DNA from 3 places in the Vreelandella mediterranea genome. Region 2 is predicted to be linked to each of the others. Evidence: predicted binding sites of a transcription regulator. Region 2 holds the regulator's gene; each other region holds the start of a gene.
The links. The regulator LexA, encoded in region 2, represses DNA repair genes until DNA is damaged. The targets are predictions, from matches to a motif close to TACTGTNTANNTANACAGTA.
Positions count from the first base shown of each region.

Region 1: the regulator LexA is predicted to act here: its motif matches at 2,588-2,607, upstream of ACWFVE_RS06075 (PA0069 family radical SAM protein).
Region 3: the regulator LexA is predicted to act here: its motif matches at 2,318-2,337, upstream of ACWFVE_RS05135 (LexA family protein).

Region 1 is NZ_OZ310198.1:1,290,218-1,294,270, reverse strand. Features, by position in the region: gene ACWFVE_RS06090 (nuclear transport factor 2 family protein) at 1-274, opposite strand, end outside; gene ACWFVE_RS06085 (hypothetical protein) at 453-893, opposite strand; gene ACWFVE_RS06080 (alkaline phosphatase) at 1,012-2,454, opposite strand; gene ACWFVE_RS06075 (PA0069 family radical SAM protein) at 2,621-3,718, shown strand; gene ACWFVE_RS06070 (Na/Pi symporter) at 3,757-4,053, opposite strand, start outside.
Region 2 is NZ_OZ310198.1:1,510,449-1,514,501, forward strand. Features, by position in the region: gene ACWFVE_RS07140 (ribonuclease J) at 1-86, opposite strand, end outside; gene purU (formyltetrahydrofolate deformylase) at 353-1,207, shown strand; gene lexA (transcriptional repressor LexA) at 1,272-1,946, opposite strand; gene ACWFVE_RS07155 (TetR/AcrR family transcriptional regulator) at 2,166-2,843, shown strand; gene ACWFVE_RS07160 (L,D-transpeptidase family protein) at 2,821-3,348, shown strand; gene nagZ (beta-N-acetylhexosaminidase) at 3,414-4,053, shown strand, end outside.
Region 3 is NZ_OZ310198.1:1,094,000-1,098,052, reverse strand. Features, by position in the region: gene prmB (50S ribosomal protein L3 N(5)-glutamine methyltransferase) at 1-324, opposite strand, end outside; gene ACWFVE_RS05145 (Smr/MutS family protein) at 521-1,090, shown strand; gene ACWFVE_RS05140 (alpha/beta fold hydrolase) at 1,158-2,045, opposite strand; gene ACWFVE_RS05135 (LexA family protein) at 2,360-2,803, shown strand; gene ACWFVE_RS05130 (Y-family DNA polymerase) at 2,800-4,053, shown strand, end outside.

The DNA of each region.
Region 1 (4,053 bases), 220 kb from region 2:
CCTCGAAGCGCCAGTTGTAAAGGCCGGTCAGCGAGCAGAGTGTCTCGGACATTTCCTGAATGATCAGGGTTTTTTCGTGCAGGGTGATGCTCAAACCCGGGCGGGCGCCGAGACGCTCGAAATAGTCGCGGTGTTTTTCGCTGTTATTGGCGATGCGGTTCGAAAAGGTAGGGATCAGTACGGCGTTGTCATCGTAGAGGGCGAGCAGCGCTTCTACATCGGCGTCGTTGATCGCTTGCATCCACTCATTCAGCACGTCGTGGGGTGTTCTCATCTTAAACCTCTTCAACAGATAGCGGTGACTTGACGCCGCGGGCTCAAACGGCGGTGACCTGACTTGATACGGCAGTTACATCCAATACAGCGAGCCCTTCGCCTTCCAGAGAAAGACGATTCGACGGTCATGTTACCGAAATAGGACCACGCTCGCATGCCAAGTTCACCTGGTGGTTTTAAAAATTCCTGAAGCGGTGGTAGAGCTTTTCGATGAAGTTTACGCCCAGTATCAACACTAGGCTGAGCAGGATAACCGCCAGCGCGCCATAGTCGATGCGCCCTGCAAAGCCCAGAGTGCTCAGCAAACCGCCCAGGTGCTGAACCAGTAAATACACACCGATCAAGAAACTGCCTGCGCGTACCAGGCCCGCCTCGTCCAGCGCCGCACTTGGGGCGCTTTCGTAGCGGTGAAGCCTTTGCCCAATAGCGGGCGCCTTGAACCAGAGCAGCGCCCCGATAAAAAGCGCGGGTAGAACGCCTGTGATGACGATGAGCCGCCACTGATCGAACTCCCCCACGCCAGAAGCGCTCATCGCCGCGGGCCACAGCACCATCACCGGGGTGACGATTAGATAGATTGCCAGCACACGTATCAAGACAACGGAAAAAGCCTGCATGAAACCTCCGTAAAATTCTGATGATACGTTGCTTAACCCTGTTCTAAAAAACGCTTAAACGCAGCCCCCCGGCGATTGCTCGCCGGGGGGCTAACGTCAAGCCAAAGGGCCGCACTGGTTAACGCGCTTCGCTATCCTCGTCGATACCCAGCGCGTTCATCGCTGCGCGGAATACGTCGGTGTTGTCGACCCAGTACTGCGCCGCGTCGTCGACGTCGTAGGTGGCAAGCCCTTCGTCTCGCTCGGCCACGTCCGTGAAGAACTCGGCGCCAGCGCCTTTGGCGTAGAGCGGTACCAGCTCGCGGGTGTGGTTATCCGAGTGCCAACGTACCAGCGGCAGCGCCCCCGCGCCTTGGCTTACGACCGGGCTGTAGGCGTTCTGGTCGGAATCAGGACCTTGTAGCAAACCGTTACCGTGGTCGGTGGTGACGATGATCATGGTCTCGTCGAAGCTGCTATTCGCCTCGACCCACTCGACGGCGGCTTCGACCGCTTCATTGAAATCGACCTGCTCTTCGACCAGGCGCGGCAGGTTATTGGCATGCGCCGCCCAGTCGACGGCGCCGCCTTCGACCATCAGGAAGAAGCCTTCGTCGTTATTCTTGAGCACCTCGAGCGCGCCGCGCGTCATCGTGGGCAGGCTGGGCACGTTGTCGAGCAGGTCACCGGCGGCGACGCCTGGACGGTTGAACTGCAGCGTGGCGTTGTTTTGCGCCACACCCAGCACTTTATCTTTTTCAAGTGTCAGGCCGCCCTGGGCCAGCGATTCGAAATCGTCGCGGGTTTCGATCAACTGATAGTCGGTGTCTCCATCCATCACACGCTGCCAAGTGGCCTGGCCGCCCACGTAGCGAAAGGCGTCCTCTTCGGGGTCGTCGACGCCGTTGCCCGCCTCATCAAAGTAAGGGTGCCCCGCTCCGAATACGACCGTGGCAAGCCCCGAATCGATAATTTCTTCGCCCAACGCGGCGTATTCGTTGCGATTGGCGTTGTGGCCCAAAAACGCGGCGGGTGTGGCGTGGCTTAGCTGTACGGAACTCACCACGCCCAGCGCTCGGCCGCTATCGACGACGTACTCGCCAATATGTTTGAGCGCCTCGTCGTCGTTCGACCAGTTGATGGCGCTATTGTAGGTTTTTTGCCCCGACGCGAGCGCGGTGCCCGCGGCGGCGCTGTCGGTGAAATTCTCACGGGCATAGTTGTAGCCTGCAAAAAAGCCGTCGTAGTCGGCCAGCTTACCTTCAAAGCCCACGCCCTCGACCGCCTCGTCGGACCATAGCTCAGCGGGGTCGAAGCTCACCCTATCGTCATCGCTCAAGGTGGGTTCGGTGGCGGTGGTCAGCGGATACGTGGCCGCGAAGAGCTGCGTATCGAAACCGTCATACACTTCGTGGCCTAGTGCACCGTGACGGTAGTAGCTGGCCGCGCGGAATGTTTCGATCCCCGCGCCGTCGGTAATCATCAAAATGACGTTTTTGGCTGTGTCTTGCTGGGCAAAGCCCGGCGTGGCGAACAGGGCACCGATGGCGACGGTAAGCGCACCGCGTTTGAACGTTTGCATATAACTCTCCGAGTGGCTGTGGCCTTGCTAGTGAACTTAAAAGCCATTAATGACAGTTTGGTGAATATAGGCCACTACTTTTATAAAATGACGCGGTTAAAGGTGGCACTTGCGCTGTAGAGGCATCGTTATATACTGTATTTATATACACTATAAGGATGTAGCAATGGCGCAACCTCTCACGCCGCAAGGCAAGGCGCCTTTTAAAGGCCGAGGCGCCACCTTCGACCCGCACAACCGCTTCGCGCCCTCGAAAAGCGAATACGAGTCCGATGGCTGGTGGCAGGAAGAGGCTCCGACCTCGCTTGCCACCGAAATACGCGAAGAGCCGAGTAAAAGCGCGCTTGCCTGGAACAGCTCGCCGGATCTCTCCTTTGATCGCTCCTTGAACCCGTACCGCGGCTGCGAGCATGGCTGTATCTACTGCTTTGCCCGCCCTTCTCACGCCTATTGGGATATGTCGCCGGGGCTCGATTTCGAGACGAAACTGATTGCCCGGACCGGGTTGATCGAGCATTTGAAAGAAGAGCTGAGCCAACCGGGCTATACCTGCCGCCCTATCAACCTGTCGGGCAATACCGACTGCTACCAGCCCATCGAGGCGAAACACCAAACCACCCGGCGCCTTTTAGAGTTTTTATACCAATGCCGCCATCCGGTCACGCTGGTGACCAAAGGCACACTCGTTCTGCGCGATATCGAGCTTTTGGCAAAAATGGCCGAGCACCGCCTGGTGCGCGTGCTGGTCAGCCTGACCAGCCTGGATGCGAATTTGAAGCGCACGCTGGAGCCACGGGCGGCTTCGCCCCAGGCGCGGCTGAAGGTGATCCGCGAGCTCAACACCGCGGGTATCCCGGTGGGTGTGCTGGTCTCGCCGGTGATTCCCGGGCTTACCGATCACGAGATCGAGCGGTTAATCGAGGCCGCGAGCCGCTCTGGCGCGCGCACGGCAAACTGGATGCTGTTGCGCTTGCCCCGTGAGGTCGCGCCGCTGTTCGAAGAGTGGCTGACCACCCACTACCCCGAGCGCGCCGACAAGGTGATGAGCCTGATTCGCCAGTGCCGTGGCGGCAAAACCAACGAGGCAGCGTTTGGAAAGCGTTTTCGCGGCGAAGGGGTGTTCGTCGATATAATCGACCAGCGCTTCAAGCGCTCCAGCCGCCAGTGGGGTATGCAGCCCCGGGCCGAGCAGGGCCTCAATACCCGGGATTTCAGAGCGCCCCACGCTCAGGGCGATCTATTCGACTTGGCCGGTCCCGGCTAACGTTGGCGCGTTCGCAGCTCATTGAGCTATTCAGGGCGTTATCCGGCTATGACGGTAATGGCAATCAACAAGGCGGGCAGCGCGATAAACACGCCCAGCATCCACATACCAGCGACCTCTTTGCGCTCGACGCTGGCCCGGCCCAGCCACTGGGCACCTTTGACCGGCAGCAGGCGTAAAAACGGTATTCCCCCGATAATCAGCACTGCAAACACGTTGAACAGCAGGTGCACCAGCGCGATTTCCAACGCCAGCAGCGCCGTGGAGCCACTGATGGCCGTCGCTGCGAGCAGCGCGGTCATGGTGGTCCCCAGGTTACTGCCAATCGTGAAGGG
Region 2 (4,053 bases):
GGGGCGCTGGGCAGATCCTGGCGAATCATCATGCCGCAATCAATGGCGATCCAGTGGCCGTCATAACCATAAAGCGTCAGGTTCATTCCTATTTCACCACAGCCGCCAAGCGGCAGTATGCGCAAGGGTGGACGGCGGCGGGGACGAAGTTGAACGCGAGATGGATCCATTGATTATGAACAGCCTGAAAAGTAAGGCTTTAACTATACGGTAAGGCGGGGGCGGCTAACAATCATGGCGATGCCAGCCAGGCCCGCTTGCGCTACACTAGCGCCCTTGCTCAGCGCCACGACCCCCTTCATGGCGGACAAGGCCTGGCATTTTTAAAATCGTGTTTATATTGAGTGAATTTATGTCGCATTACTACCGTTTAGTGGTTTCCTGCCCGGACCAAGTGGGCATTGTGGCGCGTGTCTCCAGCTTCATCGCCCAGCACGGCGGCTCCATCACCGAGGCAAGCCAGCATTCGGATCTGCAAACGGGCCGGTTTTTCATGCGTTACGAGATCCTTGCCGATTCCATCGGTATGACCGCCGAGGCGCTCGAGGAGGCGTTCTCGCCGATCGCCAGTGCCTTCGACATGCAGTGGGCGCTGGTTGATACGCAAAAGCGGCGCAACGTGGTGATCATGGTCTCAAAAGAGTCCCACTGCCTGGTCGACCTGCTTTACCGCTGGCAGGCGGGTGAGCTCGACTGCAACATCGTGGGGATCATCTCCAATCACCCGGATATGCGCGCGCTGAGTGAGTGGTACCAGATTCCCTACTTTCACATTGCGGTCGACCCAGGCGACAAGCAGGCCTCGTTCGATGCGGTACAGGCGCAAATCGAGGCGCTCGAGGCGGACTGCATCGTGCTGGCGCGCTACATGCAGATTCTGCCGCCGGCGCTTTGTAGCCGCTACGCGGGCCAAGTCATCAACATCCATCACAGCTTTTTGCCCTCGTTTGCCGGTGCCAAGCCTTACCACCAGGCTTACGCGCGGGGCGTTAAGCTGATCGGTGCGACCTGCCACTACGTGACCGAGGAACTGGATGCCGGCCCGATCATCGAGCAGGACATTCATCGGGTTAGCCACTGCCATACCCCGACGGATCTGGTGCGCTTTGGCCGCGACGTGGAAAAATCGGTGCTGGCGAGGGGAATCCGCTGGCACCTGGAAGACCGCGTGCTGATCGACGGCAACAAGACCGTCGTCTTTAACTAAAAAAGCGGGGGGGCACTGATGAGTGCCCCCCGCTTTTTATACGACGTTCAAACAGGCGAGTGGCTTAGCCGAGCGCTTGGCCACTGCCGCCGCGAATCACGCCTACGCCTACGCCTTCGATATCGAGCTGCTGGGTGCGCAGGTCTATTTCGATCGGGTCGAAGTCGCTGTTTTCAGCCAGCAGTGTTACCTGGTGCCCGTCGCGCTTGAAGCGCTTGACGGTGACTTCGTCTTCAAGGCGTGCCACCACGATCTGCCCGTCGCGTACCCGCTCGGTGCGGTGCACGGCGAGCAGGTCGCCTTCCAGAATACCGATATCTTTCATCGAAAGCCCGCGCACGCGCAGCAGGTAGTCCGCCTTGGGCGTGAAGTAGTCCGCCGGAAGCGGGCAGTAGCGGTCGATGTGCTCGGCGGCCAGAATCGGGTTGCCCGCAGCGACTTCGCCAATGATGGGCAAGCCGTTTGCCGGCGTTTCGCTGCTTTCGTTGGCGGCGGGCGCCGGCTCGGTGGTTTCGGTGCCTTCCTGATTGGGCAGGCGAATACCCCGGGAGGTGTGGCGAATGATACGAATCGCGCCTTTGCGCTCGAGGGCACGAAGGTGCTCTTCCGCCGCGTTGGGTGAGCGAAAGCCCAGCGCTTTAGCGATCTCGGCCCGGGTAGGCGGGTAGCCGAGCTCATTCATGGTTTTAACGATAAAGTCAAAAACGTGCTGTTGACGTACTGTAAGAGGACGGGACATGTCTGACTCCAGCGTAAAAGGGTAACTAAAAAGGTGACTCGCTATATATGTGTTTAAGTATACAGTATGTTCCTCTGTCCAGTATATGACTCAAGCCACGGATTATAAAGCCGTTCGGGCATCGAGGAGGGGAGTTCACCTTTTCTTGCGATTGAGACTGGCGCGTTAATGGCCTACTATTTTGCGATGTTTTAAACACTCGTTTTTCTGGAGGGCGCCATGGCGCAATCTGATACGGTCACGCGTATCCTGGATACTGCGGAGGTGCTGTTCGCTGAACGCGGCTTTGCCGAGACCTCGCTTCGTAATATCACCAGCAAGGCACGGGTGAATCTGGCCGCCGTGAACTACCACTTCGGTTCCAAGAAAGCGCTGATCCAGGCCGTATTCGCGCGCTATCTCGATCCTTTCAGCCAGCGCTTTCACGAAGCGCTGGACGCACTCCACGAGCGCTACGGCGAGGATGACATTCCCCTCGAAGTGCTGCTCGAGGCCATGGCGACCACGGTGCTGACGGTGCCCGCCGAGCGTAATAGCCTGAAGGTTTTCATGCGTCTTTTGGGTCTGGCCTATAGCCAGGCCCAAGGGCACCTGCGCCGCTATATTCAGCAGCAGTACGGCGATGTGTTCACCCGTTTCGTCGAGCTCGTTCGTCGGGCAACGCCGGAGCTTCCCGACGCGGAACGCTTCTGGCGGCTTCACTTCATGCTGGGCACGGTGATCTTCACGCTTTCCGGGCTCGATGCATTGCGCGATATTGCCGCCAAGGAGTACAACGAGCAGGTCTCGGTGCGCGATCTTGTCCGGCGGCTACGCCCGGTGGTGGTTTCCGCCATGAACGCGCCGCTTCCCCCCGCTTTGGAGGAGTCTGCGTATGCCGACGCCCAATCTGGCTGATCTCCCACCCGCCGATGGCCCTTGGCTCGAGGTCGACCTCGCCACCCAGCGCCTGCGCTGCTGGCAGGGCCAGGCGGTGGTACACGAGTGCGCTGTCTCGACCGGTGAAAACGGCGTAGGGCAAAACGAGGGCAGTGGTCAGACGCCCCAAGGCTGGCACTACGTGCGCGCCGCCATTGGCGAAGGCCTGCCGGAAAACGCGGTGTTTCGCGGGCGGCGCTTCACCGGGGAAGTCTTTACCCCGGAGCTGGGCGCGCAAAATCCGCACCGCGACTGGATTCTGACGCGAATTCTCTGGCTTTGCGGGCTCGAGCGCGGCGTTAACCGCGCAGGCCAGACCGACTCCCAGCGCCGCTATATCTATCTGCACGGCACGCCGCCGGACCAACCCATGGGTATCGCCGCCTCCCACGGCTGCATTCGCCTGCGCAATGACGACCTGCTCGCAGTGTTCGCTTTCGCCGTTCCTGGCACGCCGGTCTGGCTCAACGCCTCGGGGCTTTAACGCCGGATTTTGTTTAAGGCCGCCGATCGACTAGAATTGGCGGCCGTTTTATTGGATGCAAGCCGATGACGCAACCGCCAGGCCCGGTCATGCTCGACCTCGAAGGGCCCGCTATCACGCAAGCCGAAAAAGCCCTGCTGGCCGACCCCGCCGTGGGCGGGGTCATTTTGTTTGCGCGCAACGTAGAAAGTGCCGAGCAGGTCAGTGCACTTTGCCAAAGCATTCGCCGCCTAAGACCCGATCTGCTGCTGGGCATCGACCAGGAAGGCGGGCGCGTTCAGCGCATCAAAAAAGGCGTTACGCGGCTTCCCGCGATGGCGCGCATTGGCGAGGTCTACGCCCAAGACGCGGATGCCGGGATACAGCTGGCAATCGATGCCGGCTGGCTGCTGGGCATGGAGATGGCGGCCTGCGGGCTCGATATTAGCTTCGCCCCGGTGCTCGATGTCGAAAGCGGGGTTTCCAGCGTGATCGGCGATCGAAGCTTCAGCCAGGACCCCGAGCACGTCGCCGAGCTTGGCGGGCGCTTCATTCAGGGCCTGCACGAGGCGGGTATGGCCGCGGTGGGCAAACACTTTCCCGGCCACGGCGGCATCGAAGCCGACACCCATCATAGCGTTGCCGACGACCCGCGCCCGCTAAGCGAGCTCAAGGCGCGGGACCTGGTGCCTTTCACCCGCTTGGCCGCCCAGCTCGACGGCGTCA
Region 3 (4,053 bases), 420 kb from region 2:
CTCGCCCAGCAGATACGGAAGCGGCGCACGCGTCTCGACGCGCCTGCGCACCAGCTCGACGATACGCTGGCGCTCGACGGGCAAAAGCCGTGCCTCTTGCACGCCGGGGTCGACGTTCCAGGGCAGGTGCAGCGCCCCCAAACATAGCGCAACTGCTTCATCCCAGGGGGCGTCGGTGCCGTGACCGTAGTGAAGACCCGCCACGTAAAACTCGCTGGTCGCCCAGCGCAGATAATCGCGCAGCGTGATCAAGTCGCTGGTTAACGCCGACTCCGGCAGAGTAAGCGTCGAGTGAGAGGTCTCGGCATTGAGGTGCGTGGTCACAAGGGCTCCTGGCTGAGCGCGCGGCGGCGTAAAGCCTTACCGCCGCGGGGTTTTAAAAACGTCGCTTGGTAAACGCCGCTGTGTAAAAATCGTTAAATAATTGTACCTTCGACGCCGCCCGGTTCACAGCGCCGTTAGGGCCGCTATACTGTGCGTTTTCAAGCCACTTTTCACCCCGCTATTTTGTGAGCCTCCCATGTCGCGCCGCCGCCACTCGCCCAATGATGAAGATATCAGCGCCTTTCGCCAGGCGCTTCAGGAGGCGGGCGTGCGGCGCCTCATTAGCAATCAGGCGGACCCGGGCAAACCCAAGCGCGAAAAAGACGCCCAGGCCGCACGGCGCCAGGCGGCGGTCAAAGGTGGCGATCAGACCGCGACCGGGCGCACCTCCGACGGCCGCGTGGAGCCGGTGCGCCCGTCGGAATACCTGGAATTCACCATTCCCGATCTACCCTACCGCACGTTTAGCCAGCTAAAGCGCGGCCAAACCGCCTGGCAGGCGGGACTCGATCTGCACGGCTATACCCTGGAAGAGGCCCGCCTGGAGCTCGAAAGTTTTCTTCGCGACGCCGCTGACCAAAGACTTCACTGCGTACTGGTGGTGCACGGCAAGGCCTGGGGCGCCACGGCGGACTTCCCCGTTCTTAAAAGCCATACCAACGCCTGGCTCAGAGAATGGCCGGGGGTACTGGCATTTTGCTCCGCCGTGGAGGGCGATGGCGGCACCGGCGCGGTGTACGTACTGCTTAGAAAGCGTGGGCCGTAAACGCGGCTGCCAGCCACGGTCTGGCATGCGCCGCTCGAGGGTTTCACACTCCTTTCGAGCCTGCTCATCACTGCCCGTGCTTGCCGGCTTCGCGTTCGCAATATTCACCTATCACACTGGCGACCGTTTCCACGGCCTCGGGCTCCAGGTGTAGGTGGTGGCCCCCCGCCACTATCTGGCGCGTCAAGTGCCCCACCGCCTGGCGAGCCTTCTCCGACCAGCGACGCGCGGCCAGAATGCCTTTGTCTCCCTCGATTAACAGGACCGGGGACTGTATACCGGCCAGAAACGCCAGCACCTGCTCCGGGGTGAAGCGCACCAGTGACGGTTTGAGCAGGCGGATGTCGGTGCGCATTTCGATAGTACCCTCGGCGTTTGCCTGGGTGTTGCGCTCGACCACCGGGTAGATAGTGGCGCGGGTCACCGGGGTGACGCCACCGGCCACCCGGGCGGCCACTGCCGCTTCGATATCGGCGTAGCGCGGCGGCCTGGAAAGCGGGCGTCGGTAAGCCAACAGTCCTTTACGTAGCTGCTCGGTACTCTCGTGGGCCTCGGTGTTGAGCGCGCCCAGCCCATCGATCAGCAGTAGTTGCTCTACGCGCTCGGGGAGTGCGGCGGCCAACACGCAGCTCACCGCCGCGCCCATGGAGTGGGCCAGCAGCGTGGCGCGCTCGAGCCCGAGCTCGTCCAGGGCGTCGAGCACGTCGAAGGTATAATCCCACAGGGCGTAGTCGGCGTTCGCCGGGCCGTGTTCGGAGTGGCCGTGGCCGCGAAAATCGATCGCCACGATGCGGATATCGAGGGCGCGAACCAGAAGCGGCGCCAGCCGTGTAAAGCTTGCGGCGTTGTCCAGCCAGCCGTGCAAGGCAAGCCAAACCGGCGCGTCGGGCCGCCCCCAGGCAAGCCCCGCCAGGCGGCCACCGGCCAAGGAAAGCGGTCTTTCGGCGTCGTTCATGAGCAGTGCCTCGTCGTGTTCATGCGCATTTACCTTGATGACGCTTTATAGCGTAAACGTTACCATGCCAGGCCCAACGCCTGGACCGCTTCAAGCGCCCCTTTTTTAAAAATTCCTGCCTGATGAGTACCGTTATGAAACCTCGCCGTGATACCCGCGTTCGCAATACCGTGTTTTTTATCGCCGTGATCAGCGCCATCGTCGTGGGGCTTTGGCTCGCCCGCTGAGAAAGTGCATACCGTGACCCTTGCATTTTTCTTCTCGAAAACAAATACTGTATATACATACATTATTTTATTCTCGAGGACGTCACGATGCCGTCTCAACCCGCCCACGTTGCGACAGCCTGGCCGTTAACCTTTCAACCGCTGGCGTTTCCCGGCCTGTACGCGCGTGCCGGGTTTAGCGGCTTCCCCTCCCCCGCCCAGGATTACGAGCAGCGCACGCTGGATTTGAACACGCGGCTGATCAAGAACCCGACGCAGACGTTTTACCTGACCGCCACCGGCGACAGCATGGAGGGCTGGGGCATCTTCGATAACGACCTGTTGGTCGTGGACCGCAGCATCCAGCCGCGCCTTGGCCATATTCTGGTGGCCATGTTCGACGACGAAGTGCTGATCAAGCGCTACGCGCTGCATGGCGGCACGCCGCACCTGTGCTCTGCCCACCCGCGCTACCCGCCGCTGCCTCTGGAAGACAGCGACTGCCAGCTTTGGGGCGTGGTGCGCGCGGTCATCCACGAGTACATGCCATGATCGGCCTGGTCGATGCCAACAACTTCTACGTTAGCTGCGAGCGCGTCTTTCAGCCCGCCCTCGAAGGCCGGCCCGTCGGCGTGATGTCCAATAACGACGGCTGCATCATCGCCCGCTCGGAAGAGATGAAAGCCATGGATATCGCCATGGGCGTGCCCGCTTTCAAGCTCGAGACGCTGCGCCGCCAGGGGCGTATCCACCTGAAATCGTCCAACTACGAGCTTTACGGGGATATGTCGGGAAGGCTTTGCCAGCTCTTGCGCGACGCCTGCCCGGCGGTGGCGCCCTACTCCATCGACGAAATGTTCATCTATCTCGACGGGTTGAGCCCTGCGCAGTGCCAGGCCATGGGTGAGGCGCTGCGTCGGCGCATTCGCCGCCACCTGGGGCTCCCCGTTTGCGTGGGCCTCGCCCCCACCCATACGCTTGCCAAACTGGCCAACCACTACGCCAAAAAGCGCGCCCACTACCAAGGGGTATGCCTGCTGCACGCCGACTCCCAGGAGAGCGCCGCGCTTTTAAAGCAGACCCCGGTAAGCGCGGTGTGGGGCATTGGCCGACGGCTGGCCGAGCGGTTGGCGGTCAACCAGATCCGCACCGCTTGGGAGCTTCGCGAGTGCGACCACCACGATCTACGGCGGCGCTTTTCCGTGGTTCTGGCCCGTACTGCGCTGGAGCTTCGCGGCACGCCGTGTCTTGAAATGAATGCGGTGAACGAGCCGCGCCAGCGCATCATGACCTCGCGCTCGTTCGGCCAGCCGACCGGCGTTAAAGCGGACCTTCACCACGCCCTCAGCCGCCACGCCCAGCGCAGCGCCGAGAAACTCCGTGAGCAGCGAAGCCTGGCGCGGGCGGTGATGATTTTTCTCAGCACCAATCGCCACCGCCAGGACCAGCCGCAGTACTTTCCCCACGCGATGATTGCGCTGGCCTCGCCAAGCGACGATACGCGAGTAATACTTACCGCCGTGCGCGAAGGCCTCGAGCAAATCTACCGCCCGAACCATCGCTTCATGAAAGCAGGCGTGATGCTTTTGGATCTGGTCGATGCCGAGCAGTATCAGCTGTCGCTTTTGCATCAGCCCCCGCGCCATCAGCACCACCCCGAGTTGATGGCCACCATGGACGATATCAATCAGCGCATGGGCCAGGGCAAAATCGGCTTTGGCGCCGCTCCGGAAAAAGCCGCCTGGCATTTGCGCTGCGCCCATCGTTCGAACCGCTTTACCACCCGCTGGGACGAATTGATG